2 regions of the Castellaniella sp. MT123 genome follow, and region 2 is predicted to be linked to the other one. Evidence: predicted binding sites of a transcription regulator. Region 2 holds the regulator's gene; the other holds the start of a gene.

Region 1 (14,839 bases), 190 kb from region 2:
TTCACGACGGAATCCGAAAACCGCGTGTACGGCTTGAAACCCATGAATTGCCCCGGCCATGTCCAGATCTTCAACGCCGGCCTGCATTCCTACCGTGAACTGCCGCTGCGTTACGGCGAGTTCGGCCAGTGCCACCGCAACGAACCCTCGGGTTCGCTGCACGGCATGATGCGGGTGCGCGGATTCACCCAGGACGATGGCCATATCTTCTGCACCGAGGAACAACTGCAGGAAGAATGCGCGGCGTTTACCCGCCTGTTGCAGCAGGTCTACGCCGATTTTGGCTTCACCGAGATTCTGTACAAGGTCGCGACGCGCCCGGACAAGCGCATCGGCGCCGACGATGTCTGGGACAAGGCCGAAAAGGCCCTGATGGACAGCCTTGACCTGTCGCACTGCGACTATCAGGTCTCTGAAGGCGAGGGTGCCTTCTACGGGCCGAAGATCGAATACACCCTGAAGGATGCCATCGGGCGACATTGGCAGTGCGGCACGATCCAGGTCGATTTTTCCATGCCGGCCCGCCTGGGCGCCGAATACGTCGATGCCCAGGATCAGCGCCGCACGCCAGTCATGCTGCATCGCGCCATTCTGGGCTCGTTCGAACGCTTCATCGGTATGCTGATCGAAAATCATGCCGGTGCGATGCCCGCCTGGCTGGCGCCGCACCATGCCGTGGTCTGCTGCATTTCCGACAGTTCCGCCGATTACGCCGATGAGGTCTCGAAAACCCTTGTTAAACAAGGGTTTAGGGTGCTCTCGGATTTGCGTGGTGAAAAAATCACCCGTAAAATCCGTGAGCACAGCCTGCAAAAGATTCCGTATATCCTTGTCATAGGCGACAAGGAACGCGATTCCGGCGCCGTGGCGGTCCGTGGACGGGGTAATCTCGATCTGGGTACCATGCCGGTGGCGGATTTCGCGGCGCGTCTGCGGCAGGACATTGAAACTCGTCACCAAGAGGGCGATCCGGCGCAGGCCTGACGTTCCCGCTTCTTCAACTCACAGGAGTCCTAGACATCGCAACCGAAAAAAAACACCGCATCAACGGTGAAATCCGCATCCCCGAGGTCCGTCTGCTGGGCGTCGACGGCGAACAGCTGGGCATCGTACGCACCACCGAGGCCTTGACCCTGGCCGAGCAGCACGACGTCGATCTGGTCGAGATCTCGCCCACAGCCGATCCCCCGGTGTGTCGGCTGATGGATTACGGCAAGTTCAAATACCAGGAACAGAAGCGCCAGGCCGAAGCCCGCTCGCGCCAGAAGGTCATCCAGGTCAAGGAAGTGAAATTCCGGCCAGGGACCGACGAAGGCGACTACCAGGTGAAACTGCGCAACCTGCGCCGTTTCATCGAGGACGGCGACAAGGCCAAGGTCACGTTGCGTTTTCGCGGCCGTGAAATGGCTCACCAGGAACTGGGCATGCGGGTGCTCGAGCGGGTGCGCGATGATCTGGGCGAACTCGTCCAGGTCGAGGCCATGCCGAAGCTCGAAGGCCGTCAGATGGTGATGGTCCTGGCCCCACGCCGGAAAGCCGGCAAACAGGGCGATGCCGCGTAATCACGGATTCTGATCGATTGCCGGGTGGGCAGGTCGATCGTCATACAAGAGGTCTTCATGCATGTCCTGTTCGTCATCGACCCGCTGCCCGGCCTGAAAGCCTGGAAGGATTCTTCCGTGGCGATCATGCGCAGCCTGGCGGCGCGGGGCCACGCGTTCAGTTTCGCTACGATGGGTGATCTGTTCATCGATCAGGGACGCGTCCGGGTGGCGGCGACGGCCATGCGGCTGCGCGCCGATGCAGACTGGCACGGGCACGACTGGTGGACCCAGGATGCGTCCGTGCGGGAATGCGATCTGTCGGCGTTCGATGCGGTGCTGATGCGCAAGGATCCGCCCTTCGACATGGAATATGTCTACGCCACACACTTGTTCGACTATGCGGCCGCGCAGGGCGCGCGGGTCTTCAATGCGGGTTCGGCCATCCGCAATCACCCGGAAAAGCTCGCAATCACGGAATTCGCGGAATATACCGCCCCCACGCTGGTCAGCCGCGACATGGCGCGCCTGCGCGCCTTTCACGCGCAGCACGGCGATGTCATCGTCAAACCCCTGGACGGCATGGGCGGCAGCGGGATTTTCCGGATGCGGCCCGATGAAGCCAATCTGGGCTCGATCCTTGAAACCCTCACGGAACTGGGCACGCGCACCATCATGGCGCAGCGCTATATTCCCGAAATCACGCAGGGCGACAAGCGCATCCTCATCATCGGTGGCGAACCTGTGCCCTTTACCCTGGCGCGTATCCCGCTGGCGGGCGAAACCCGCGGCAACCTGGCGGCCGGAGGGCGTGGCGTGGCCCGCCCCCTGTCGTCGCGCGACCAGGAACTGGCGCGGGCGGTGGGTGCCCGGCTGGCGGGGCGCGGCCTGTTGCTGATCGGTCTGGACGTGATCGGTGACTACATCACCGAGATCAACGTCACCAGCCCGACCTGTTTCGTCGAAATCACAGAACAGACTGGTTTCGACGTGGCGGGCCGCTTCGTCGATGCGCTGGAACTGGCGGTGGTCACATGAATACGCGGCTGGCGCTGGTCATGCACGAACCCTTGGGGTCGGCCTTCCTGGACTGTGCACAGCATGTGCTGGGGCGCCAGCCCGATCTCAAAGTGTTCGACATCGTGCCCGACGCGGATCCGCAGGCCGAGACCGACCGGATCCTGGATTGGGTGCGGGCGGGACGCCGGGAAGAACCGATCCTGATTTTGTGTGACCTGTACGGTGCAACACCCTTCAATATCGCCGCCCAGGCGCTGCGCCAGGCGCTGGACGACGGCTACATCATCCACCTGCTGACGGGGACCAATGCCTGCATGGTGCTGAAGGCATTGACAGATCAGCAGGAAAACCCCGAATCTCTGAGCGAACGCGTGCGACAGGGGGCGCTGCGCGGAATCGTCAATGCGGAACCCCCTCCCGACTGCTAGTTCAGGAGTTTTGCCAATGCCTTCGATTGATCTGGTGATTTCCAACAAGCTGGGCCTGCATGCGCGCGCGGCGGCCAAACTGACCCAGCTGGCCGGACGCTTCAAGAGTGACGTCTTCATTTCGCGGGGCGCGCAGCGCGTCAATGCGAAAAGCATCATGGGCGTCATGATGTTGGCGGCCGGTCTGGGCGTCACCGTCAAGATCGAAGCACAAGGGGCGGATGAAACTCAGGCCTTGACCGACATCCGTTCCCTGTTCGACGGTAAATTCGGGGAATCCGAATGAAACCCCCAAAGGTCGGTCCAAGCCCGCGCGGAAGCCTGGGATGAACACCCTGGAAGCGGCACAGCCCGCTTTGTCTTCGACCCTGTGCCTGTATGGCCAAGGTGTCGTACGCGGTTATGCAATCGGCCGCGCCGTGGTCATGAGCGCCGCGTCGCTGGAGGTCGCCCACTACCGCATCGCGCCCGAGGACGTCGATGCCGAGAAGCAGCGCCTGCGCCACGCCATGGACCAGGCCGTCCACGATCTGCAGCAGATAGCCGAAACTCTGCCGGACGATGCGCCGCGCGAACTGGGTGTGCTGCTGTCGGTCCATGTCATGCTGCTGCAGGATCCGATGCTGGTGCAGGCGGTCTGTCAGATGATCGACGAACGCCAGTACAACGCCGAATGGGCGCTGACGGCACAGGGGCAGATCCTGGCCGAACAGTTTTCCCTGATGGATGACGCCTATCTGCGCGAGCGCAGCGCGGACGTGCGCCAGGTGATCGAACGAGTGTTGCGGGTTCTCTCGGGCTCGGCGCTCTGGCTGCCCAATCTCGACGAGGTCGAGGTGGACGGCAGCCTGATCGTCGTGGCGCGCGATATTTCGCCTGCCGACATGATGCGCCTGCGCGGGGGAAAGTTCGGCGCCTTCCTGACGGATCTGGGCGGCGCGACCTCGCATACCGCCATCGTTGCGCGCAGCATGAATGTGCCGGCCGTGGTGGGCATGGGGTTGGTGCGCACGCTGGTGCGCGATGGCGATCTGCTGATCGTCGACGGACTGAATGGCGTGGTGCTGGTCAATCCGTCGCCTGCCATCCTGGGCGAGTATCAGGACCGGCAGGCAGCCTTCCTGCGCGAACGCGACGAACTCAAATCCCTGCGCTTCGCGCCGGCCATTACGCTCGACGGCATCCAGATCCGCATGGAAGCCAATATCGAGCTGCCCGAGGAAGCTGCGGATGCGATGGCCGCCGGCGCCGAGGGCATCGGCCTGTTTCGCAGCGAATTTCTGTTCATGGGCCGTCCGGACCTGCCGGGCGAGGACGAGCAATACGAGGCCTACGCCTCGGTCGTGCGCACCATGGCTGGGCGTCCGGTGACGATCCGGACCCTGGACATCGGCGCCGACAAGACACTCGACGGCGAGGCCACCGTGGCGACCAACCCGGCCCTGGGGCTGCGCGCCATCCGGTACTGCCTGGCCAATCCGGAACTCTTCAATACCCAACTGCGGGCTCTGCTCAGGGCGGCGGCGCACGGCCCCGTCCGCGCGCTGATTCCCATGGTGTCCCACATGCACGAGGTCGTCGCGACGCGTCGCGCGCTCGCGCGCGCCGCCGAGGAACTGCGCAGTGCCGGGATTGCCCATAATGCGCAGGTGCAGGTCGGCGCCATGGTCGAGATCCCGGCCATGGCCATCGCCATCGAGCCCTTCGCCGAGACGCTCGACTTCCTGTCGATCGGCACCAATGACCTGATCCAGTACGTGCTGGCCATCGATCGCGGGGACACGGACGTGGCCTCGCTGTATGACCCCATGCACCCGGCGGTGCTGCGCCTGATCGCGCATACCATCAACGTCGGCGAGCGGGTCGGCAAACCCGTATCCGTCTGCGGCGAAATGGCGGGGGACGTGCGCGTGACCCGCATGCTGCTGGGCCTGGGGCTGACTGGGTTTTCCATGCACCCGCAGCAGCTGCTGGACGTCAAAAAGGAGATCCGCAAGGCGCATTCCAATGCGCTGCGCGTCAAGGTCGCCTCGGCGCTGAACCGGGCCGAACGTATCGACCTGGCCGCGCTCTCCGGTTGATCCGGGTCAAACCTGCAAGCAGGTCGGCCGGAAACAAATCCCATTCTTTCATCATGGTCTATTACACTGAGTCGTCCCGCCGCTCCGGATGGGTGGCTACCCGCCTTCGAGGCCAAGATGATTTCTCTCGCCATTGCCGGTTTTCGGCAATTCAGCATTGCCTGGCCCCGAACCCTGATGCGTAAGGTCCTGGCCGCCTTCACGCTGGCGGCCCTGCTGGCAGTCGGCAACGTCCTGATCGTCCGCTCCCTGCTACGCGAGTCCGACGGCATCGCGGCCACGGTCAACGTGGCCGGCAAGATGCGCATGCTCAGCCAACGGATCGCGCTCGATGCACTGGCCGAGAGGCTGGCCCCGGATGCTCCGCGCCCCGACCCCTACCAGCTGGAAATTCTGTTCGAGCAGGCCTACGATGCCTTGGATGCGGGCGGTTCCGTCTTCGGCCTGACGATTCCCGCAGTCGATGGACAGCGGCGTGTGCGCCTTGCCGCCGTCGGTCGCGACTGGCAGTCCTATCGGAAGACGATCCAGGAATTCGGCCAGCCGGTTGACGCGGCCGGGGCCAGGGCGGCGGCCGGATATTCGGCGCAGGATCCCGCCCGGGTGCTGGCGGCGAGCGACCAGTTGCTGGGCAGCGCCGAGGGGTTGCTGGATGAGGTCGTGCTGCATGCGCGCAACGTGCAGCAACACGCCCTGATGAGCACCTATGCCCTGTTTGCACTGGACCTGCTGCTGCTGTTGCTTGCGTACGGTATGGTGTCTGGTCTGGTGCTGCGCCCGGTTCGCCGCCTGATGGGCCAGTGTCGCGAAATGGCGGCCGGCAATTACGGTGCGCGGTCAGGCCTTCGAAGTACGGATGAACTGGGCCAGCTCGGGCGGTCGCTGGACGATTCAGCCGCGCACATCGAGCAGTTGCTGGCTGACGTGGATCGCGAACGCGTCCAGCTCAAGCAGGTCGAGGCCATGTTCGAGGGCCTCGCGGACAACACGGTGGCTGGCATCTACATGCTCGATGGCGCCTTCAACCTGACCTATGCCAACGAACAGCTGGCCCGCATCATGGGGTATGACCGGGCCGAAATGACCCGTGGATTCGGACTGGCACGTCTGTTCCCGCCGCTGACCTTCGAGGCCGTGGCCAGCCAGATTCGGCGGCGCTTCGAGGGGCAGGATAAGGGTACTCGCTACGAATGCGCCGCGGTGCGCAGCGACGGCACGCCGCTCGAGGTCGAGATCTTCGGATCGGCCATGACCCTGCGCGGTGAGCCTGCCACCATCGGTATCATGCTGGACATCAGCGAGCGCAAGCGGGCCGAAAGCTCGGCCCGGCGGGCTTCGCTGGTCTACGAGCACACCAGCGAAGCCATGGTGGTGACCGATGGCGAAGGCCTGATCCAGGACATCAATCCGGCCTTCACCGCCGTCACGGGCTACCATGCTGCCGAGGTCATCGGCCAGCGCATGAATCTGCTCAGCTCCGGGCACCAGGACCAGGACTTTTATCAGGCCATGTGGTCGAGTCTGACCGAAACCGGCCGCTGGAGCGGGGACATCTGGAACCGGCGCAAGTCGGGCGAGGAATATATCGAACGTCTGACGATCAATACTTCCTACAACGAAGATGGCAGCGTGGCCTGCCGCATCGGCCTGTTTTCCGACGTGACCGAAAAACGTCGCCGCGAGGCCTCGATCTGGCGCCAGGCGCACTATGATCATCTGACGCAGTTGCCCAATCGCCAGATGTTCCACGAGAACCTGCACCGCTCCATCGATGAGTCGCGCGAGAGCGGTTTGCCCTTTGCGCTGGTGTTCCTGGATCTGGACCTGTTCAAGGAAGTCAACGACACTTTCGGCCACGACGAGGGCGACGAACTGCTGCGCCTGGTGTCGCGCCGCCTGCTGAGCTGCGTGCGGGGTTCGGACCTGGTTGCCCGCCTGGGTGGCGACGAGTTCACGCTGATCGTCCGGGGGCTCAAGCGTCTCGACGATATCCAGCCGATCTGCCAGAAGGTGCTGCAGGCGGTGGCTCAACCCTATGTATTGGACAGCAACACGGTGCACATTTCCGCCAGCGTCGGCGTGACCTTCTTTCCACGGGATGGCGCCAGTGCGACGGAGCTGCTCAAGCATGCGGACCTGGCGATGTATGCGGCCAAGGAAAAGGGCCGTAATCAGTATTGTGTGTTTTCGGCCGACATGCAGGAATCCGCGCAGATGCGTCGCAAACTGCTGCACGACCTGCAGCAGGCGTTGGACGTCGGCGAATTCGTGCTGTATTACCAGCCCATCGTGGACTTGCGATCAGGGCGCATGGTCAAGGCCGAGGCGCTGATCCGCTGGCGGCACCCCGAGCGCGGCCTGGTCAGCCCCGCGGAGTTCATTCCGCTGGCCGAGGACACCGGCCTGATCGTGCCGATCGGCGACTGGGCCTTTCATGAGGCGGCCCGCCAGGTGAAGACCTGGCGCGAGGAACTGGAGCCCGATTTCGAGATCGGAATCAATGTGTCGCCCGTGCAGTTCCAGTCTGACGGGCTGGACCCGCAGGCCTGGATTCAGACATTGGCGACGCTGGGGCTGCCGGGATCCGCCGTCTCGGTCGAGATCACCGAGCGCCTGCTGATGGATACCGAGGATGACTCCAGCGCCCGGCTGCTAGCCTTCCGGGATGCCGGGATCCAGGTGGCGCTGGACGACTTCGGCACGGGGTATTCGTCTTTGTCCTACCTCAAGCGCTTCGACGTGGACTTCCTGAAGATCGACCAGAGCTTCGTTTCTCACCTGGCGCAGGATTCCGAGGATATGGTGCTGTGCCGCGCCATCATCCTGATGGCGCATCAACTGGGCATGAAGGTCATTGCCGAAGGCATCGAGACCCAGGAGCAGCATGAGCTGCTGCTGGAGGCCGGTTGTGACTTCGGGCAAGGGTTCTGGTATTCCAGACCCTTGCCCGCCGAGCATCTCACCGCTCGGCTTCAAGAGGCGCTTCAGGCTGGGTAGGCGGTTTCGCCGTGATCCGCCTGGTCCAGGCCCTGGCTTTCGTTTTCCGCTGTGGCGCGCATCCCGATCAGACGATCCGCCGCGAACACCGCGATAGCCGAGCTCAGTCCCGCCCAGATCAGACTGGCGGCCGCGGCAACCGCTTGCAGCCAGGTCTGGTGCAGCAGGGCAAAAAAGCCTTCCGGGCCGGGGCCGCCCAGCATACGGGAATAGAACACGCCAGTCAGGATCGCGCCGACGATTCCACCCACGGCATGGATGCCGAAGACATCGAAGGAATCATCGATGCCCAGGCGGCGTTTGAGGCCGCTGACGCCATAGAGCGCCGCCCAGGCGGCCAATGCGCCAATGATCGGCGCGGCGCCCGGCGCCACGAATCCCGCAGCCGGCGTGATGCCGACCAGGCCGGCAATCCCGCCTGACGCTGCGCCCAGCAGCGATGCCTTGCCTTTGAGCAGTCGTTCGGCCAGCGCCCAGGCCAGGACCCCGGCGGCGGCGGCCAACAGGGTATTGGCGACGGCCAGGACGGCCTGTTCGTTGGCTGCCAGGGCCGACCCGCCGTTGAATCCGAACCAGCCGACCCAGAGCAGCGCGGCGCCGCTCAGGTTCAGCGGCAGGCTGTGCGGGGGCATGGCCTGCCGGCCGAATCCCCGGCGCGGTCCCAGGTAGCGTGCGGCCACCAGACCCGCCGCCCCGGCGCTGATGTGCACGACGGTGCCACCCGCGAAGTCCAGCGCCCCGAGCAGATGCAGCCAGCCGTCCTCGGCCCAGACCATGTGCGCGATCGGTAGATATCCCAGGGTGAACCAGATCCCGATGTAGCACAGGACGGCGCCAAAACGGGCCCGCTCGGCAATGCTGCCCGTCACCAGTCCGCAGGTGATGGCGGCAAAGGTCGCCTGAAATAGAGAGAACAGCAGCTCGGGGATCGAGCCCGTCAGGGGCAGGGTGGTGCTGGCGCCCGGAAGGTAGAGACCGGCCAGGCCCAGCCGCGTGAAGCCACCAAGCCCGCCAAAGCCCGTCGTGAAGGCCAGCGAATATCCATACAGGAACCACAGGACCGTCGCCAGCGCGCAGGCGCCCAGCGTCTGGCTCATGACCGACAGCACATGGCGACCGCGCGCCAGCCCGCCGTAGAAAAGCGCAAGTCCGGGCATGCACATCAGCCAGACCAGCAAGGTCGAAACCATCACCCAAACGACATCCGTCTTGTCCATGATTCAATGCTCCTGTTGGCGTGGGTCAAAGGGCGGATTCGCCGGATTCGCCGGTGCGGATGCGGATGGCCTGTTCGAGCGGCACGACGAAAATCTTGCCGTCGCCGATTTTTCCGGTGCGTGCGGCCTGACTCAGGCATTCGATCGTCAGTTCCAGCAGGTGATCGGGAACGGCCACCTGGATCTGCAGTTTGGGCAGGAAATCCACCTGATATTCCGCCCCCCGGTAGAGTTCCGTGTGGCCTTTCTGGCGGCCAAAGCCGCGCGCTTCCGTGACCGTCATGCCCTGGATGCCGGAGGCAACCAGGGCCGCGTGGACTTCTTCCAGCTTGAACGGTTTGATGATGGCCGTGATGAGTTTCATGAGCGTTCCTTTGTCGGCGGGCTATGGAACAGTTCAAAGCAAGGGGCATGCCAGGTTTATTTCACTGTAAAGGCGCCTTTCCGGGTGCCAGGCCGCTGGTCATCTCGTGTGATGCCCTGGTTTGGTGCGTCAGGGCGACTGGATTGCGCCGACATGGTGCGAGGATGATTGGTCGCCGGACATGGACGGCGTGCAGTCGGGCGTGGCGTCCACCCGGCGTTTTGTGTCCAGTTGTTGATGGGGCTGGGGCACACCCAGCGGAAGACCTGGGTCATTTCCCCTATGGGGCTCGCAGCGGAAGCGGTGGGTGATGGGCTCTGCCTGTGAAATCAGTGATTACAGGTCAGGGTTTACCCTTGTCAGCTGGGCGCTAGAATTGTAACCAACCCGGCCGTTACACAAGCCGGACATGTCAATAACGATCCGCCATGCGTTGGCAGCGGAATCTTGAATAGGGAAAATCATGAACATGACGCGTAAAACGCTGACTCTAGCCGCCGTGGTCGCATCGCTGAGCCTGCTGGCCGCGTGCTCCAAGAGCGAGTCGCCCAAGGCCCCCGCCACAGAGCCCGCGCCCGCGACCACGCCGGCGCCCGCGCCGCAAGGCCAGCCGGCCGCCCCTCAGACGCCGCAAAGCGCGCCGGCCGATCAGCAGTCCATGCAGGACAAGATCAAGGAATCGGCCGGACAAGCCAAGGACAAGGCCGCTGAAGTGGGCCATGCTGTCGCCGACAAGGCGGGGCAACTGGCTGAAAAGGCCGGCGAGGCCGCCAATAGCGCGCGCGAATCCGTGAAGGAAGGTGCCGCCAAGGCTGATTCCGCCATCCAGGGCGCGATCGGCAACGGCACCAAGTAAGCCGGGCTCCTGATCCGGCCATTCCTTTGTGAGGCGGCTGGATCAGACGTGAGGAAAAGGGCGCTTTGGCGCCCTTTTCCGTATCCGCCCCCTGGCCGCCCGCCATAGCCAACCCGCTTCGCATGGCCGGATGCCGACCCCTGGCTTCCGGGACAATTTCATCCTTCCGAACTCCGAAGGGTCCAGGCGCGGCCTATAGTGCGTCAAACGGTTCGGATGCGGGGAGGCGTCATGTCGCTTGCGGTGCTGGCCAGCCGGGCACTCTTCGGCTTGCAGGCCCGGCCTGTCCAGGTCGAGGTGCATGTCGGGGCCGGCCTGCCGACGTTTTCCCTGGTGGGTCTGCCCGGCGCGGGGGTGCGCGAAAGCCGCGAGCGGGTGCGTTCCGCGATCCTCAGCTGTGGCTTTGAATTTCCCGCAGGGCGGATCACGGCGAATCTCGCGCCCGCCGACCTGCCGAAGGAGTCCGGGCGGTTCGACTTGCCGATCGCCCTGGGTGTGTTGCTGGCGTCGGGGCAGGTGGCCGATGCGCAGGGGCGCAGCCCCGACGTGCGACATTACGTGCTGGCGGGCGAACTGTCCTTGACGGGCGCGCTGGTGCCGGCCGATTCGGCCCTCGCAATCGCGCTGGCGGTTGCGCGGGATGATCCGGACGCGACCCTGATCATGGCGCCGCCCGCAGCGGGCATCGCTGCCCTGGTGCCCGGCCTGCGGGTGCTGGCCGCATCCGGTCTGGACCAGGTCGTGGCGCATTTCGCGGGGCTCGAGCCTTTGCCGCCCGCCGAGCCTGCGACCCTGAGTGGTGCTTCCGGGCCGGTACCCTGCATGGCCGACGTGCGCGGCCAGGCGGCGGCGCGTCGCGCCCTGGAGATCGCCGCCGCCGGCGGCCACAGTCTGATCATGACGGGGCCGCCCGGGGTGGGCAAGAGTATGCTGGCCCAGCGGATGCCGGGGCTTTTGCCGCCGCTCTCGCGGTGGCAGGCGCTGGAGGTGGCGGCCGTGCAGGGGCTGGTGAGTCCTCTGCGCGCCTTGCCGGTGCAGCCGCCATTCAGGGCTCCACACCATGGCGCGTCCATGCCGGCGCTGGTGGGAGGCGGCGCGCATCCCCGGCCAGGCGAGATCAGTCTGGCTCATCACGGTGTGCTGTTCCTGGATGAGCTGCCCGAATTCGACCGCCGCGCGCTGGAGGCCCTGCGTGAGCCGCTGGAGACGGGCACCGTCACCGTCGCACGGGCGGCGGGCAGCTGCCATTTTCCGGCGCGCTTTCAGCTGGTCGCGGCCATGAATCCCTGTCCCTGCGGCTGGCTGGGCCATCCCCGCCAGTCCTGCCGCTGCCCCCAGGAACGGATTGCGCGGTATCGCGCACAGGTGTCCGGGCCGCTGCTGGACCGCATCGACCTGCATGTGAATTTGGCCATCGAAGGCGCCTGGCATGAAGCGCCGGCGGGCGAATCGTCCGTGGCGATCCGCACCCGGGTGCAGGCGGCGCATCGGGTCCAGCTGGATCGCCAGGGCAGCCTGAATGCCCGGCTGGATGCGCCAGGGCTGGTGGCCCATGGGGCTCTGGATGCGCCAGGGAGGGTGCTGCTGGCCAGAACCGTCGAGGCCTGGGGATGGTCGGCGCGTGCCACGCAGCGCATCCTTCGGGTGGCTCGGACCCTGGCGGACTTGCAGGGCATGCCGGGGATCGGCGTGGCGCAGCTGGCGGAGGCGATTCAGTTCCGCCCGGACGCGGGGGCACCGCGTCCAGGCAGGTAAAATGAAGCTTTCCATTCAGGAGGCTGCGATGATCGCCCCCAATCAGTGGTTCGAGGATTTCCAGAAGAACATGTCGGATTTGCTGGCCAAAACGCCCGCCGCCGACATCGAGCGCAACATGAAGGCACTCATGACGCAGACCTTTGCCCGCATGGATCTGATCACCCGCGAAGAGTTCGACGTGCAGGCCGATCTGCTGGCGCGCGCGCTGGAACGGGTCGATTCCCTGGAGACCCGGGTACACGCACTGGAACAACAGTTCGACAAAACCGAGTAAATCATCCTATAATCAAGGGCTTTTCCGGGTACTCACATCAAATTCGTGCACAACCGATCGGGTTTTGTGTTCGAAATTTTTTGGGGTCGTGGAAAAAGGCCCGGTCATGCTGGTTGCGCATGTCGGGTTCATCATGTTTGCGAATTGCAGGTCATCCAAGCGTCCGGTCTGTCGGGCCACCTGGATTCGCCAAGCCAACAGAGTAATCGTCATGCCCAAGATGAAGAGCAAAAAAGGCGCTTCCAAGCGCTTTAAGGTGCGCGGCAGTGGTTCCATCAAGCGCGGCCAGGCTTTCAAGCGTCATATCCTGACCAAGAAAACCACAAAGAACAAACGCCAGCTGCGTGGTTCGGCTGCTGTCCATGAAACGAACGTTGCCTCCGTGAAGGCGATGTTGCCTTTCGCCTGATCGGAGATCTCTCATGCCTCGCGTCAAACGCGGCGTCACAGCTCGTGCACGCCATAAAAAAGTCATCAAGGCCGCCAAGGGCTACCGTGGTCGCCGCGGTAATGTCTTCCGGGTCGCCAAACAGGCGGTCATGCGTGCCGGCCAGTACGCCTACCGCGATCGCCGCAATAAAAAGCGCACCTTCCGCGCCCTGTGGATCACCCGCATCAATGCGGGCTGCCGTGAACTCGGCGTGACCTACAGCGTGTTCATCGCCGGTCTGAAGAAGGCCTCGATCGAACTCGATCGCAAGGTCCTGGCCGACATGGCCGTGCGCGACAAGGCCGGCTTTGCCGCCATTGTGGCCCAGGCGAAATCCGCACTGGCAGTCTGACCGAACCAGTTTCGTTTTCGATTCTGTTTCATCGCAAACGGAGCTCGTTCGGGCTCCGTTTGCGTTTTGGAAGAAACTATGAACACGACGCTCGACGAGCTGATCGCCCAGGCCCGGGATCGTTTCGCACAAGCGCGGGACGCGGCGACCCTGGAAAATGAAAAGGCCGCATTCCTGGGCAAGCAGGGGTCGCTGACCGCGCTGCTCAAGGGGCTCGCCGGCCTGCAGGGCGAGGAAAAGCGCACCCGGGGGGCGCTGATCAACGAAGCCAAGCAGCAGGTCGAAGCCCTGCTGAATGCGCGCCGTGCCGAAATGGCGCAGGCCGTGCTCGATCAGCGACTGGCTGCGGAAACCATCGACGTGACCTTGCCGGGTCGCGGGCGTGGCACGGGCGGCATCCACCCCGTGATCCGCACCTGGCAGCGCGTCGAGCAGATTTTCCGGTCGATCGGTTTCGACGTGGCCGACGGCCCCGAAATCGAGAACGACTGGACCAACTTCACCGCCTTGAACAATCCGGAAAATCATCCGGCGCGTTCCATGCAGGACACGTTCTACGTGGACATGCAGGATGCGGGCGGGCTGCCGCTGGTGCTGCGCACGCACACCAGCCCCATGCAGGTGCGCTACGCGCGCATGAACACCCCGCCCATCAAGGTGATCGCCCCGGGGCGCACTTACCGCGTGGACAGCGACGCCACCCATTCGCCCATGTTTCATCAGGTCGAAGGCCTCTGGATCGCCGAGGACATCTCCTTCGCCGACCTGAAGGGCGTCTACACCAATTTCCTGCGTGCCTTCTTCGAAACCGATGACCTGACGCTGCGCTTTCGTCCGTCCTTCTTCCCGTTCACGGAACCGTCGGCCGAGATCGACATGATGTTCACCTCGGGGCCGAACCAGGGCCGCTGGCTGGAAATCTCCGGCTCCGGGCAGGTCCATCCCCAAGTCGTGCGCAATTTCGGCCTGGATCCGGAACGCTACATCGGCTTTGCCTTCGGCTCGGGTCTCGAGCGCCTGACCATGCTGCGCTATGGCGTCAACGACCTGCGCCAGTTCTTCGAGGGCGACCTGCGCTTCCTGCGTCAGTTCAACGTCTAGGCTCTCGCGATACGGAATCCGAATCATGCAATTTCCAGAATCATGGCTGCGTGCCTGGGCCAATCCCGACATCGACAGCGAAGCCCTGTCCCACCGGCTGACCATGGCCGGCCTGGAGGTCGAGGACGCCGATCCCTACGCGCCGCCGTTCGCGGGCGTGGTTGTGGCGCGCATCGTGTCCGCCGAACCCCATCCCAACGCCGACAAACTGCGTGTCTGCCAGGTCGATGATGGCACTGGCTCCGCACTGCAGATCGTCTGCGGCGCGCCCAACGCCGCTGCTGGCCTCGTAGTGCCGCTCGCACGCGTCGGTGCCGAACTGCCTGGCGGCATGAAGATCGGGCCGGTCAAGATGCGCGGGGTCGAGTCCCGCGGCATGCTGTGCTCGGCGCGCGAGCTGGGGCTGTCCCAGGATCATTC
Region 2 (14,839 bases):
AGGCCAACTGCAAGGCCGCCACCCCCAGTCCGAACACCACCAGCGGCTGCAAGAGCGGCCTTTCCACGGACGCATCGGGGTCCACATCCGGCAACCAGAGCCAGACACCCACCAGGGCCAGCAACACAAAGGGCACCACGACATAGAACACATCCCGCCAGCTGCCGCGGTCGATCAGTTCGCCGGCAACCGCAGGGGCCACCGCCGAGGCAAGGAAGATGCCGATCATGAACAGTCTGGCCGCCCGAGGCCGATGGACCGGAGCATGCATGACGTTGATCAGCACCCGAGCGCTGGTAAAGAGCGCCCCGCCCCCGAACCCCTGCACGAAACGGGCCACCGTCATCGAACTCAGCCCGGTGCTGCCCGCCCCCAGCAGCGCCCCGCACAGAAACAGCCCTAGCGCCAGCAGCAGATAGCGGCGATAGCCCAGGGCGCGCGCCAGCCACTGCTGCTTGACGATCATGAGCATGCTGCCGACCGCATACGCCCCCTGGACGATGGCGAATCCCCGGGGATCGGCCTCGATGCCACCCATGATGTGCTGCGCCGAGAACACGAACACGATGTTCTCGAAGAATTCAATGGACACGATCAGGGAAAGCAGCAGCATGCCCAGGGTGCGGCGCTGCCTGTGTCCCAGGATGCGATTAACGCCCAGGCGCAGCCCGCGCCGAACGGAAACGGACGGCGGGGAAGTCACGAACCGGACACCGCTGCGTCATGCACCTGCCGCAAGCCATCAACGACCGTCTGCCCGACATCGGCGGGCAGAGTCCCCCACACCCGCTGGTAGACCGCATGCACCGCGCCGGCGGCATCCCGCACGACCTGCTGGCCCTCGGGGCTGACGCGCAATTCGACGCTGCGCCGGTCGGTCCCGCGCGTGCGGCGGGTCAGCAGCCCGCGGGCCTCGAGCGGATCCAGCAGTCGGGTCATCTGGGTGCGGGTGATGTCCAGCGTATCGCCCAGCAGCGACGGCGAGCTGGGCTCATCGTCATCGGTGCCGAGCAGGCACAGGACAAGATACTGATCCATGCTGAGATCGAACGGCCGCAGCGCGGACGCAATGGCCTGGCGCACCGCACGGGCCGTATGAAACAACAGTCGGGATGCCAGGATGGCGTCCCGGGGGGCCTCGGGATGCTGCGTACAAAAACGGTCGATCCGTGCGACGAAGGACATGATGAGCGAGATGGCCGGGTCCGCCCCTCCACCCCAAAAAACAAATATCGAATGATATAATATCAAACGAAATTAATTTAATCAATCCAAAGGACGGACTTGCCGGATGAACCCCGAGCCACGGCCCGGTATTCGGGAACCGGAACCATGAGCCAATCGGGTCGTGAATCCCTCACTGCGCTTGATATAAGGCAAATGGGGAAAACCCCGAGCACCGTACGATGGCCTTTTCGCAGGCCCCACCAGAGTGGGCTTCCACTTTACGTACGACAGGCCCCTATCAATCAGGCAGACGATGTCAACGAAACCCACCATCGCACAAAAGACCAACCGCTTCGACACCTGGCTGAACCAGCTGCGCCTGTGGCAGAAATTCGCCCTTCTGGCCGTTTTCGGCGTGGTCCTGGTTGCTGCGCCAACCATCCTGTTTCTGACCGGGTCCGGCAAGGTCATCCAGGCCACCCAACTGGAATCCCGGGGACTTGTGCCATTGCGCCAGACCCTGGCGGTTCTGCAGCTGACCCAGCAACATCGCGGCCTGTCCATGCTGGTGCTTAACAACGACGCATCGGCCGGTGCGAACCGCCGCGCCAAACAGGCCGAGGTGGATCAGGCGTTCGCAGCCCTGGATGAGTCCCTGCGACAAGGTACCCAGGATCCGGCCCTGACGGCCCTTTGGCAGCGAATCCGCGAAAACTGGGATGCACTCCGCGCCAAGGTCAGCCAAGGATCCATTTCCGCGACCGACAGCTTCGCGACGCACACCCGGCTGAACGCGGACTTGCTGCGCGTTAAATCCCTGCTGCTGCAGGATTACGGGCTGAGCTTCGACCCACAGGCCCAGAGCTACTACCTGATCGATGCGGCGCTGAACCAGGCCCCACGCCTGACCGAGATCTTCGGCCAGACACGCGCCATGGGCGCCGGGCTGCTGGCGCGCGGCAATGCCACGCCCGAACAGCGCATCGAGATCCGGGTCCTGATCGACCGGGCGAAGGAGCACTATGACGGCCTGACCGAGGCGCTGGACAATGCCACCCGGCTCGATCCGCAGCTCAAGGACGCCCTGTCCGCAGCGGGCCGGGCCGCACTCGACAGCGCCAACCAGGCGATCCAGCTCGCTCAGGAGCGGATCATCAAGGCTCAGACGCTGCAATTTCCCGCAGGGGATTATTTCTCGCGGTTCACGACCGCCATCGACGCACAATTCCAGCTCGACGATATGGCACTGACCCAGCTCGACGGCGTGCTTGCCACACGGTCCGACTACTTGATCACGACACGGTATCTGCTGGGCAGCCTGATCGTGCTGCTCAGCCTGCTCGCAGGCTACGTCAACCTGCGCATCACGCGCGCCCTGCTGCGCCAGTTGGGCGGCGAGCCGGCGTATGCCGCCTCCATCCTCGACCGCATCTCCGACGGAGACCTGGCCGTTCCGATCCAGCTACGGGCGCAGGACCGGTCCAGCCTGTTGTATGCCATGCACGACATGCGCGACCATCTGGCGACCATCGTCGGCAATGTGCGCAGGGGAGCCAACTCGATCGCCTCTGCCTCGGCCCAGATTTCCGCCGGCAACCTGGACCTGGCGGCCCGGACCGAACAGCAGGCCAGTTCGCTGACGGAAACGGCCGCCACGACGGAACAGATCACCGCCACAGTGCGGCAGAATGCCGACAATGCCCAGCAGGCCAACAGTCTGGCCGCCGCAGCCGCGCGCACCGCCACCAGCGGCGGCGCGATCGTGACCCAGCTCGTCGACACGATGCAGGAGATCAATGCCCGATCCGGGCAAGTGGCCCACATCATCGACGTGATCGATTCCATCGCCTTCCAGACCAACATCCTGGCCTTGAACGCCGCTGTCGAGGCCGCCCGCGCCGGCGAACAGGGGCGCGGTTTCGCCGTGGTCGCCGCCGAAGTCCGCGCACTGGCGCAACGGTCGGCCGCCGCCGCCAAGGAAATCAAGGGGCTCATCGACACCTCCGTCGCGGCAACGGCCCGAGGCAACGAACAGGCCGCCCGGGCGGGCACCACGATGCAAGAGATCGTCAACGACGTGAACCGCGTCACGGACATCATGGGCGAGATCAGCGCCGCCAGCCGCGAACAAACCACCGGCATCGAGGAAATCAACGCCGCCGTCACCCAGATGGACGACGTCACACGCCAGAACGCCAGTCTGGTCGAGGAATCCGTAGCGGCCGCCGCCAGTCTGAAGGATCAGGCCGACACGCTGGCCCGCCTGGTGGCCACCTTCCGGCTCGACCCCCAGGAAGCGGACAATCGGCGGATCCACGCCCAGCCCGCTCCAAGCCTGAGCTTCAGCGGCTGATCGGGATTAGAATGGCGGCACTCACTCGTGCCGCCTTCATGAATCTCACGTCCACCCATCACGCCGCCCGCCTTTGCCTGGCAGTCCTGTTCTGCCTGATCTGGACCCTGACTTTCGCTGCCCCGGTCGATAATGCCGTCAGCGCCGTACCCGCGTCACAGCGATCCCTCGATTCCGCGTCATTACCGGCGGCATCGACGGCCCTGCTGCCCGCCCCGCCGCAGCCTGCAGCGGCCCGAGCCGCCGATTGCCGCCGCGGCTCTGTGCTGGGTTTCGTCGCGCACCCGGATGACGACCTCCTCTTCATGAACCCGGATCAGCAGACCGCCATCCACCAGAGACAATGCGTGCGCGTGGTCTATCTGACGGCCGCCGATCGCGGCGAAGGCCAGCCCTACCTGCAGGCGCGCGAACGCGGGATCATGGCGGCCTATGCCGAAATGGCCGAGGTCGCCAATCGCTGGGTGACGGACGGCTGGCGGGTCGGCGGCAGGACGCTGGTGCGCCACACCCTGCGCGCCGCTCCCGGGGTGCAGTTGATCATGCTGCGCATTCCCGACCCGTGGCTGGGCCATGGCTGGGGCAGCCTGACCCCGCTGAGCCAGCTGGAATCCGTCGCCGGAACCGACGTCCAGGCCTACGCGCCCTATCAGGAAACCTATACCCGCAACAGCCTGGTGACGCTGCTGGCCGCCATCATCCAGACGGAAAACCCCACGCTCGTGCGGCTGATGGATGCCTCGATCGAGATCCCCTACACGAAACTCTGCTGGCGCTGCCCCGGACACGATCACCCGGATCACATCGCCGGTGCCCGGCTCGTCCAGGATGCCATGCGTCTTGTGCCCGGGCCCTACGCCCACCAGGCTTATCTGGGCTACCCGTCCCAGGAACGGCCCCCGAACCTGACGGATGTCCAGAAGGCGCGAAAGACCGCCATCTTCCTGCACTACGTGGCCAACGACACGCGCGACTGCGCGGCCAATATCATCTGCTCACGGCCACACGGCCCCGAAGCAGTCTGGGTCTGGCGGCAATACCGAATCGCGCCGGACAGCCCGGGCATCCCGGCGAATCCCGCTTCGCCGCATCTTGCCGTCGAATAGGACGCGGCGCACGCCCCGAGCCTACGCCGGGGCTCGGACCGGCCGGCATCGGATGATCCGGTCAGGCGGACGTCGGGCCCCGAGCGGGAGCTTCCCGCATGCCTTCGCACAAAGCAGTTTCATCCGTCTCGTCCAGTTCCCCCGCCTGGCGTGCCTGATCGATCAGGTCCGGGCGGCGGGCCGCCGTCAACCGCAGGGACTGCTGTCGACGCCAGGCGGAGATCCGGGCATGGTGGCCGGACAACAGCACCTCGGGCACTGCCGAATCCCGCCAGACTTCCGGGCGGGTATAGTGCGGGCTGTCCAGCAGGCCGCTCAGCGCCGGATTGAAGGAATCCTGCTCCGCGGACTGCGCATCGTGCAGCGCCCCCGGCAGCAGACGCACCACGCTGTCGATCAGGACCATGGCCCCCAGTTCCCCGCCCGACAGTACAAAGTCACCCAGGGACACTTCCAGATCGACGTGGCGATCGATAAAGCGCTGGTCGATGCCTTCGTAGCGCCCACACACGAAAATGGCGCCGGTGCCACCCGCCCAGGCACGCGCCTGGGCCTGCCGGTGCACCGGGCCCGCCGGGGACAACAGCACCACGGGGGCCAGGCAATCATCCCGATCCGCCCCCGCCTGCCGGCGGGCCAGGCGGACCGCATCGACCGCGAGCGACAACGGTTCGGCCATCATGACCATGCCTGGTCCGCCGCCAAAGGGGCGGTCGTCCACGGTGCGATGCACGTCCGTCGTGAAATCCCGGGGATTCCAGGTATGCAGCGACCACAAGCCGCGTTGATGCGCCCTGCCGCTGACCCCCTGATCGCGGATGGCCGCGAACATCTCGGGAAACAGCGTGATCAGATCAAAACGCATACGTGATCCTTTCCGAAAGCGTCGCCACGCCGGATACGCCGGCCGGATAAGGCCGGACGGCGATCAGAAATCGACGGGCCAGTCGCTTTCGATCCGTCGGGCCAGCAAGTCCACCCGCTGGATATGGGCGGCCACAAACGGGACCAGCTCGTGGACAGGCCGCCCCCGGGCATCGGTTCGCGCCTGAAAGACGCCAGTCTCATCTACCGCGCCCCGCGTCACCTGGAGGACGGCGTGGGCGCCGTTGTCCAGCACTTGGTCGACGCGCCCCAGCGGCATGGATTCGCCGGAATCGCCCTGACCAAAAAAATCACAGCCAATCAGATCGACCCAGTAATATTCCCCGTCCTCGGCGGCCGGGAAAGCCGTGCGCGACACCCAGACGGTGTGGCCGTGCATGGCCTCGGCAACATCGCGGTCCACGACGCCTTCCAGCTGGGCAACCAGGAACTGCCCGCCGTGACGGCGACAACCCTGGACCCGCATGCCGCGCGGACGCGAAAATGCGCCTGATTCCAGAACGGAATCAGGCGCCTTCAGCCACCAGACCGGTGAATTCAGCAGGGCTTCGGCCTGAGGCGAATACGGCTGGACCTTCAGCCAGCCGCGCACCCCATGCGCCGTCACCACCCGGCCGACTTCGACCAGGTCATCCGGAACGGAAACATCCGGGCGGACGTCGTCCGCCGTGACAGATTGCCGAGCCACGCCTGGATCAGGCCGCGGCCGCAACCTTGGCGGAGTATTCCTTCACCAGACGATCGACGGTTTCGGACAGCTGGGCGCCGTTGGACACCCAGTGCTGGACGCGATCCAGGGCAATGCGCAGATTTTCCTGACCTTCACCGGCCACGGGGTTGTAGAAACCCACGCGTTCGATGAAACGGCCATCGCGACGATTGCGCGAATCGGCAGCAACGACATTGTAGAAGGGACGCTTCTTCGAGCCGCCGCGGGCCAGACGAATCACAACCATTGATAATCCTTTGATAATTCGGTGTAAAACACGAAATTCTAGCATCAGGCACCCAGATTCCGCAATGGATTCTCTGGATGCCCAATGGCCAGACCATGAAAAACAACACATCCCGCCGTCAAGCGGGAACGCCATCGGTGGGGAAACACCCATACCGACGGGAAAAACCCACGCCGGTCGGGAAATCCATCTAACGCCGCCTGACGTAATGGACCGTGACGGCTTCTTCGCGGGTCTCCTGCACCAACAGAGCATTGCCCGTCTGCTGACAGAAGGCCTGAAAATCCCGGACCGCATGCGGGTCGGTCGTCAGCACCGCCAGCACCTGCCCGCTTTCCAGGCGGGCCAGGGCTTTTTTAGTGCGCAGGATCGGCAGAGGGCAATTCAACCCCCGTGCATCGATTTCCTGGTCGGCTTGCGGCAACACATCGGCCATCAGGCGGCCTCCTCCAGGCGAGCCGCCAACCAGGCCGGCACACCCGCCAAGGCGCCATCCAGCGATGCGACATCGGAGCCGCCCCCCATGGCCATGTCCGGACGCCCGCCGCCCTTGCCGCCCACCTGGGTCGCCACGGCGCCGATCAAATCGCCGGCCCTGACGCGCGCCGTGAGTTCAGGACTGACCCCCGCCACCAGGCTGATTTTGTCATCCGTCACGGCGGACAGCAGGATCACGGCGCGTGGCAGTTTTGACTTGAGCTGATCGACCATGCCACGCAACGCCTTGGGATCAACGCCGTTCAGGCGGGTGGCCAATAGTTTGACCCCTGCCACGTCGATGGCTTGCCCCGCCAGATCGGAGCCTGCGGCGGCGGCCAGTTTATCCTGCAGCCGTTCCCGTTCCCGTTCGATCTGGCGGGTCTGCTGCTGCAGGGCGACGATGCGTTCGGGTACGCCGGCCGGCTGCGTCTTGAGCAGACTGGCGGCCTGATCCAGCACCCCTTGGGTCTGCTGGACCCAGGCCAGCGCATTACGACCGGTGATGGCCTCGATCCGGCGGATGCCGGCGGCCACGCCGCCCTCGGCGACGATCTTAAAGAGGCCGATATCACCGGTGCGGGCAACGTGTGTGCCGCCGCACAGCTCGCGGGAAAAGCCAATGTCCAGCACGCGCACGACGTCGCCGTATTTCTCGCCGAACAGCGCCATCGCGCCGCCCGCCACGGCCTCGTCATAGCTCAGATGCTGCGTGACCACCGCCTGATTGCCCAGCACCTCGTCGTTGACGATGGATTCGACCTGGGCGATCTGTTCAGGCGTCAGGGGCGCGTCGTGGGCGAAGTCGAAACGGGTCTTGTCCGGATCCACCAGCGAACCGCGCTGCTGCACATGATCGCCCAGCACCAGGCGCAGGGCTTTGTGCATCAGATGCGTCGCGGAGTGATTGCGCATGGTGTCGGCCCGGCGCTGAACATCGACGTGTGTCTGTACGACATCGCCCACCGACAGGGTGCCTTCGATCAGACTGCCGTGGTGACCGAACACCGTGCTCTGGATCTTCTGGGTATCGGCGACCTGAAAGCGCGCGGACGCGCCGCTGATCAGGCCGGCATCCCCCACCTGACCGCCGGATTCCGCATAGAACGGCGTCGCGTCCAGCACGACGACAGCATCCTGGCCCTGGGCGATCGACGGCACGGAGGCCCCGTCGACGTAGAGCGCGGTGACGGTCGCCTGGCCGTCCAGGTGTTCATAACCATCGAAACGCGTCGCCACGCCATCGTAGGCGAGGTCGGCGGCGGCTTTGAACTTGCCCGCCGCACGGGCCTGTTCGCGCTGACGCGCCATCGCCGTCTCGAAACCATCCAGATCGACCTGGATCTTGCGTTCACGGCAGATGTCGGCGGTCAGATCGACCGGGAATCCGTAGGTGTCATACAGCGTGAAAAGCGTCTGGCCGTCCAGCGGCTGACCCACCGGCAAATCGGCCAGGGCCGCTTCCAGGATCCGCATGCCGTTTTCCAGCGTTTCGCCGAAGCGTTCTTCTTCCTGGCGCAGCACCTGCTCGACGCGCGCCTGCTGCGCGGCGAGTTCGGGATAGGCTGCGCCCATCTGCGCGACCAGGTCGGCCACCAGCCGATAGAAGAACACACCCTTTTGCCCGAGCTTGTGACCATGGCGCAAGGCACGTCGGATGATGCGCCGCAGCACGTAACCCCGCCCCTCGTTGCCAGGGATGACGCCATCGACCACCAGAAAACTGCACGCGCGGATGTGGTCGGCGATGACCTTCAGCGAGTTATCCGTCAGGTCTGCCGTGCCGGTTTCCCGGGCCGCGGCGCGGATCAGGTGCTGGAACAGGTCGATGTCGTAATTCGAATGCACGTGTTGCAACACGGCGGCGATGCGCTCCAGCCCCATACCGGTATCGACGCAGGGCTTGGGCAACGGATTCATCGTCCCCTGGGCATCGCGTTCGAACTGCATGAACACCAGGTTCCAGATCTCGATGTAGCGATCGCCGTCTTCTTCGGGCGATCCCGGGGGGCCACCCCAGATCTCCGGGCCATGATCGTAAAAAATTTCGGAGCACGGACCGCAGGGGCCTGTATCGGCCATCTGCCAGAAATTGTCCGACGCGTAGCGCGCACCCTTGTTGTCGCCGATGCGGATGATCCGTTCCGTGGGCACGCCCACCTGCCGCGCCCAGATGTCGTAGGCCTCGTCGTCTTCCTGGTAGACGGTGACCCAAAGCTTGTCCTTCGGCAGGCCGTAGACCTCGGTCAGCAAGGTCCAGGCATACAGGATGGCATCGCGTTTGAAGTAGTCGCCAAAACTGAAATTGCCCAGCATCTCGAAGAACGTGTGATGACGCGCGGTGTAGCCGACGTTCTCGAGATCGTTGTGCTTGCCCCCGGCGCGCACGCAGCGCTGCGCCGTCGTGGCCCGCTTGTACGGCCGGGTGTCCTTGCCGGTGAAGACATCCTTGAACTGGACCATGCCGGCATTGGTGAACAGCAGCGTCGGGTCATTGCCAGGCACCAGCGGCGAGGACGGGACGATCTGGTGTCCCTTCGACTCGAAGAAGGACAGGAATTTCTGACGGATTTCGGATGTTTTCATTCGTTTGGCCGCGATGGGGGAAACTAGCCTTCCATTATAGGATGAAGAATGAATGGCTTTTCGTATGCATGGCTTTCCGCGCGATGCGGCCACGGGCGCGGTCCCATTCACCCCGGCCTGCATGCACACCGGGGATGACGGGAAAGACAAAAACGGCCTACAGCGCCTCGATGGCCGGATAGAACTCGCGGTTCTCGCGCATCATGCGGGCATGCACGTTTTTCAGCACCACGTTGGCGTCGGTGCGAAAGCCATCGGGATCCTTCGTCAGCAGCGTGGCATTGCCCCAGCGGCGCGCAAAATTGATAAACGCACTGGCAATGCCATGCATGTCGTTCTGATAAGCCCGGCTCATGCCGGCCATGCGCTCGTCGCCGCTGCGCTCCAGCGAGGGATACAGGATCCGATCCTCGACAGCTAGATGCTGGGTCACCACCTGCGACAGCGCTTTAAGATTGTGGGCGATATCAACTGCGTGGTCGGCAACGCCCTGATGAGCCAATTTTCGCAGCGCCGCGATGCCGCTCAGGATTTCAACATGGTGGTTCTTGAAGCGATCGATATTCATGACGAGATTTCCTCTTCCAGATGAAACGACCGTTTCGGCCGCATAAGATATATTTTAAATAAACCTTATTCAACGCACAAGATGCGATTGAGGTCTCGCGACGTGCCCGAGCCCTACAACAGATAGTCGTAGTCGGTTTCGCCCGCGTCGGGTGCCCAGGAATGGCTGGACAGCCAGGCGCGGATCCGGGCCACCGCCTGGGAACGCAACTGGGATACACGGCCCTCCGTGACCCCCAGGACCGCCGCGATTTCCTTCTGGTTCAGATCCTGCTCGAACTGCAGAGACAGCAGCAGCTGTTCGCGTTCCGGCAGGTTGCGGATGGCCGCGATCAGCACGTTACGCAACCCGTCGCGCATCAGCCAGTCCAGCGGATTGTCGGCGCGGCTGCCTGCCGCTGCATCCAGCACAGCCGTCCCATCCTGGCCTTCCCGATGCTGCGCCAGGTCTTCGACCATCAGAACCTGCACACCCTGGGCATCTTCGAGCAGGGACCGATATTCCGCCAGATCGACCCCCATTTCCGCTGCGATTTCCGTTTCGGTGGGCTGCCGCAGCAGCCTGTGGCGCAAAACCTGCACGGCCTTTTCGATCACGCGTGCCTTGGTTCGCACGCTGCGCGGCAGCCAGTCCTGACCTCGCAGTTCGTCGAGCATGGCGCCGCGAATCCGCGTGATGGCATAGGTCTCGAACTGCGCATCGGCTTGCTGCTGATAGCGGCGCACGGCATCGAGCAGCCCCATCATGCCGGCTTGCATCAGATCATCGAGTTCGACGCTGGCTGGCAACCGGCCGATCAGCGCCAGCGCCTGCCGGCGCACGAGCGGCGCATATTGAGCAATCAGCTGGTCCTCGGAATGAGGCATCGCGCAACCCATGACACACAAAATAAAGCTGGCAGTATGCACCAAGCCGGCCTGAATCATCATCCTGAGCAGCCTTGCATTCACCCGGGATTTTGAGGGAAAGGCGGCCTTCCCCCCCACTCGGGACCGGGACTTCCGACCACCCTTCTCTAAACTTTTACAGTTTCGCGCCGTTATGTTCGATTGAGAAACCAAGCCGGATGGCATCGGGCGGCGACGCGCCGGTCATTCTTTCGGAACACGTGGACCACTTCCGCAAAGGAACTTGCATGATTCACTCGATCGGAAACCAACTGACCTCCGCCAGCCTGGGGCTAGCCCCCGCCGCGTCCGAACGCACCGGCGCCAAGCCCGAGCCGGCCACCCAGGTCCCCCCCCCCGAAAACGCGCAGTCCAGCCCGTTTCCCCAGGCCGACCAGCGGCACCTGACCGGGAAGGCCTCCCCCGAACTGCCGAAATCCTCGTTGGAAAAGGCCCTGGAATCGGTCAACGACAGCCTCAAGGCCTGGTCCACCGGCATGCGTTTCGAGATGGATAAGGATGCCCAGCGCCTGGTGGCCTCGATCGTGGACAACGACACCGGCAAGGTCCTGCGCACCATCCCATCCGAGGCCGTCCTGCGCATCGCCAAAATGATCGTCCAGTTGCAGGGCTCGGGGGTCGACACGAAGGCGTGAACCGCCACGTCGTCAAGCCCCTGAATTATCACTGAATCGCACCGCACCCGCCGGTTTTGCCACCCGCAATTCCAGGCATAATGGATCAAACGGAGTACGCACCATGGCAACCATCTCTTCCCTCGGAATCTCGGGTCTCCCGCTGAACGATCTGCTCACCAATCTGCAGAAAAACGAAAGCCAGGTCCTGACCGTCATCCAGAACCGACAAATCGCTGCACAGTCCAAGCTTTCCGCCTACGGCAAGCTGCAGGGCGCGATCTCCGCGTTCCAGAAAACCGCCGACGCGGTGGGTAAAACCGATACCTTCGGCACGATCGCCGCCACTCCCGGATCCGATGCCATTTCCGCCACCGCGACCAGCCAGGCGATCCCGGGTCAGTACTCAATCCAGGTCGACTCCCTGGCTTCGACTCAGACCATGGTGTTCGGCGGCCGCGCTGATCGCACGACCAATATCGGCACGGACGGCACGCTGAATCTCACCATCAACGGCAAAACCCAGTCCATCGATCTCACCGGCAAGAGCACATCCCTCGATGGCCTGGTCAGCGCGATCAACGGCGACCCGAACATCGGCGTCAACGCCACCCTGGTCAACGACGGCAGCGGCACGCCCTACCGCCTGCTGTTCACCAGCCGGCAAACCGGCACGGCCAACGCCGTCACCTCGGTCTCCGTGACCAACAATGCCACCCTGGACCAGTTCCTGGGCTATGACGCAACCACCAACGCCAACAACAACGGCAATGCGGGCTTCAGCGTCCAGGCCGCCACCGACGCCAAGGCGCAGATCAACGGCATTGCAATCACCAGCTCGACCAACACCATCAATAATGCCATCGATGGCGTGACGCTCACCCTGAACAAAACCACAACGACCGCCACCAGTCTCAGCCTCGCGCAAGACACCTCGGTCGCCAAGAAGGCCATCCAGGATTTCGTCAATTCCTACAACAGTCTGTTGGGCACGATCAACTCCCTGACCGCCTACGACGTCGGTAGCCAGACCTCCTCGGCGCTGACCGGGGATTCCGTGGCGCGATCGGTGCAGACCCGCATGCGCGATGCAGTCTCTGGGGGCTTCGATGCCAGCCTGGGCACGAACCTGGGCCAGATCGGTATCACCACCGACCCGAAGACCGGCCAGCTGCAGATCGACGACGCGAAACTCAGCCAGGCACTAGCCAGCAACAACAGTGGCGTGAAATCCCTGTTCACCAGCGCCACTGGCATCGGCAAACGGGTCAGCGACACGGCCGACACCTTCACCAAGTCGGGCGGCATCCTGACCGCGGCCACCGACGGCCTGAACAAGACGATCACCGACATCCAGAAGCAGTACAGTGAGACCTCGGACCGCATCGACCAACGCATGGCGACTTACCGCACACAGTTCAGCCAGCTCGACGCGATGGTCAGCCAGATGAACTCGCTTGGCAGCTACCTGACGCAACAACTCGGCGCCCTGAATGGCACCAGCACGAAGAAATAACGCATCATCATGACCTACGCGCCTCGCTCCCGCACTGCCCGGGCCACCGGATCCTACACCACCATCGGCCTGGAAACCGAAGTGCTCAGCGCCTCGCCGGAACGGCTGATCTCGCTGCTGTTTCGCGGCGCCCTGACCGCGCTGGCACAGGCGCGTCACCACCTGGGCAATGGCAACATCGCGGAGCGCGGCAAGGCCATCTCCAAGGCCATCGACATCGTCGATTCCGGCCTGAAGGCGGGCGTGGATACCGAACGCGGTGGCGACATCGCCCGCCTGTTGATTGCCTCCTACGAGATCATCATCCGCGACCTGATGCTGGCCAACCTACACACTGACACAGTCAAACTGGCGTCGGCCGAAAAACAGCTCTCCGACCTGGCGGATGCCTGGTATACCGCCGTCGACCCGACGTTCAGCGAATCCAGACCCAGCCACTGAGTGCAAGCATGCCGCAATTGACCACGCCACACGCCACGGTGCTGCAGCACTACCAGTCCATCGCGGATCTGTCCACCCGCATGCTGGCCGTCGCGCAATCCCAGCAATGGGACCTGCTGGTGGAACTGGGCGTGCAATACCAGGAAGCGGTCGAACGACTGAAACAGCTGGACCCGCTGGACAACGACGAAAAGGCCGCCCGCCGGGAACTGCTAACGCGCATCCTGGACGACGATGCGCACATCCGCCGGCTGGTTGCCCCAGAACTGGACCGCCTCGGCCATCTGCTGGGGACGATCAAGCGCCAGCGCACCGTCCTGCAAGCCTACTACAGCACGGTACGCCCCCTGTAACCCATGAGTATCGGTGCCCCGTCCAACCTCGGCACACTGCTGATTCAGCGGCTGGATGCCGCACTCGGCACCACACTGGGGCAGCAGGCCAATCTCGTGTCCGGCGCCGGCCCGCAGGCGGTTCCACAGCCCGGCAACCCGGAAAGCCCCAACGCGCTGCAAAACCCCACCCAGCGCCATCCCCGCGAATCCGTCGATCAGGCCAACGCCGAAGGGCAGCGCAGAGCCACCGCCGGCAAAGCCGTGCGGGAAATGCAGCTGGACAACCTGCTGGGTCGTTCGAGCACCTTCAAAGGCACGACGCAATCCGCCCCCACCACCCTGGGCTATGCGGCCCGCATCATTCTGGCGCTCATCAACGAATTCCCGCAGGCCAGCCAGACGATCCAGAGCCACTCACCCCTGCTGTCGCCATCCGTCCCGGACAGCCCATCAGGAACCGCCAGCCAGCCGGGCGCCGCAGCGGGCTCCGGTGCGGGCGCGCCACCGCCAGCCGGCTTGTCCGGGCAGGCCGCCGGCGCCACGCGGATTTGGGCCCAGATGGCGCCGGCACTGAACCAGCCGGGCGCACTCGCCGCCCAGTTTGCCCAGGCCCTGTCGCAGTCGATCCAGCACAGCGGGTTATTCTACGAATCGCACCTGACACAACTGGCGACAGGCAGGACTCAGGTCCAGGAACTGCACCAGGAGCCTCAGGGGCGGCTCGCATCGCAGGCCGCACCCCCAGGCATGCCCGAACCAGCAGGCAACGGCGGCCAACCCGCCACCCTGGCGGCGATCATCCAGCAGGCACAGGCCGCCACGGCGGTCACCACCCAGGACCCGGGCACCCAGGCGCCAGCCCCCGCCCAGCAAGGCGCCACCGGCCAGACACATGCGGGACAACCCCCAGCCGGATCCGCCACAGTC

The links. Region 2 encodes FliA, which starts transcription of late flagellar genes. Its sites were predicted from a motif close to CTAAAGTTTNNNNNNNNNNNGCCGNTA; they were not measured.
Region 1: the regulator FliA is predicted to act here: its motif matches at 10,019-10,045, upstream of ABCV34_RS04760 (YtxH domain-containing protein).

Annotation. Positions count from the first base shown of each region.
Region 1 is NZ_CP154879.1:1,023,372-1,038,210, reverse strand. It holds gene thrS (threonine--tRNA ligase) at 1-984, shown strand, start outside; gene infC (translation initiation factor IF-3) at 981-1,562, shown strand; gene gshB (glutathione synthase) at 1,620-2,579, shown strand; gene ABCV34_RS04790 (PTS sugar transporter subunit IIA) at 2,576-2,989, shown strand; gene ABCV34_RS04785 (HPr family phosphocarrier protein) at 3,006-3,275, shown strand; gene ptsP (phosphoenolpyruvate--protein phosphotransferase) at 3,415-5,070, shown strand; gene ABCV34_RS04775 (EAL domain-containing protein) at 5,248-8,067, shown strand; gene ABCV34_RS04770 (ammonium transporter) at 8,055-9,284, opposite strand; gene ABCV34_RS04765 (P-II family nitrogen regulator) at 9,310-9,648, opposite strand; gene ABCV34_RS04760 (YtxH domain-containing protein) at 10,112-10,504, shown strand; gene ABCV34_RS04755 (YifB family Mg chelatase-like AAA ATPase) at 10,736-12,259, shown strand; gene ABCV34_RS04750 (accessory factor UbiK family protein) at 12,288-12,536, shown strand; gene rpmI (50S ribosomal protein L35) at 12,748-12,945, shown strand; gene rplT (50S ribosomal protein L20) at 12,959-13,318, shown strand; gene pheS (phenylalanine--tRNA ligase subunit alpha) at 13,397-14,419, shown strand; gene pheT (phenylalanine--tRNA ligase subunit beta) at 14,445-14,839, shown strand, end outside.
Region 2 is NZ_CP154879.1:1,212,742-1,227,580, forward strand. It holds gene ABCV34_RS05555 (MFS transporter) at 1-703, opposite strand, end outside; gene ABCV34_RS05560 (MarR family transcriptional regulator) at 700-1,185, opposite strand; gene ABCV34_RS05565 (methyl-accepting chemotaxis protein) at 1,481-3,520, shown strand; gene ABCV34_RS05570 (PIG-L family deacetylase) at 3,532-4,626, shown strand; gene trmD (tRNA (guanosine(37)-N1)-methyltransferase TrmD) at 4,688-5,491, opposite strand; gene rimM (ribosome maturation factor RimM) at 5,555-6,199, opposite strand; gene rpsP (30S ribosomal protein S16) at 6,207-6,467, opposite strand; gene ABCV34_RS05590 (sulfurtransferase TusA family protein) at 6,658-6,903, opposite strand; gene alaS (alanine--tRNA ligase) at 6,903-9,530, opposite strand; gene ABCV34_RS05600 (hemerythrin domain-containing protein) at 9,688-10,098, opposite strand; gene ABCV34_RS05605 (RNA polymerase sigma factor FliA) at 10,212-10,964, opposite strand; gene ABCV34_RS05610 (flagellar protein FlaG) at 11,234-11,641, shown strand; gene fliD (flagellar filament capping protein FliD) at 11,745-13,136, shown strand; gene fliS (flagellar export chaperone FliS) at 13,146-13,577, shown strand; gene ABCV34_RS05625 (flagellar protein FliT) at 13,586-13,930, shown strand; gene ABCV34_RS05630 (flagellar hook-length control protein FliK) at 13,934-14,839, shown strand, end outside.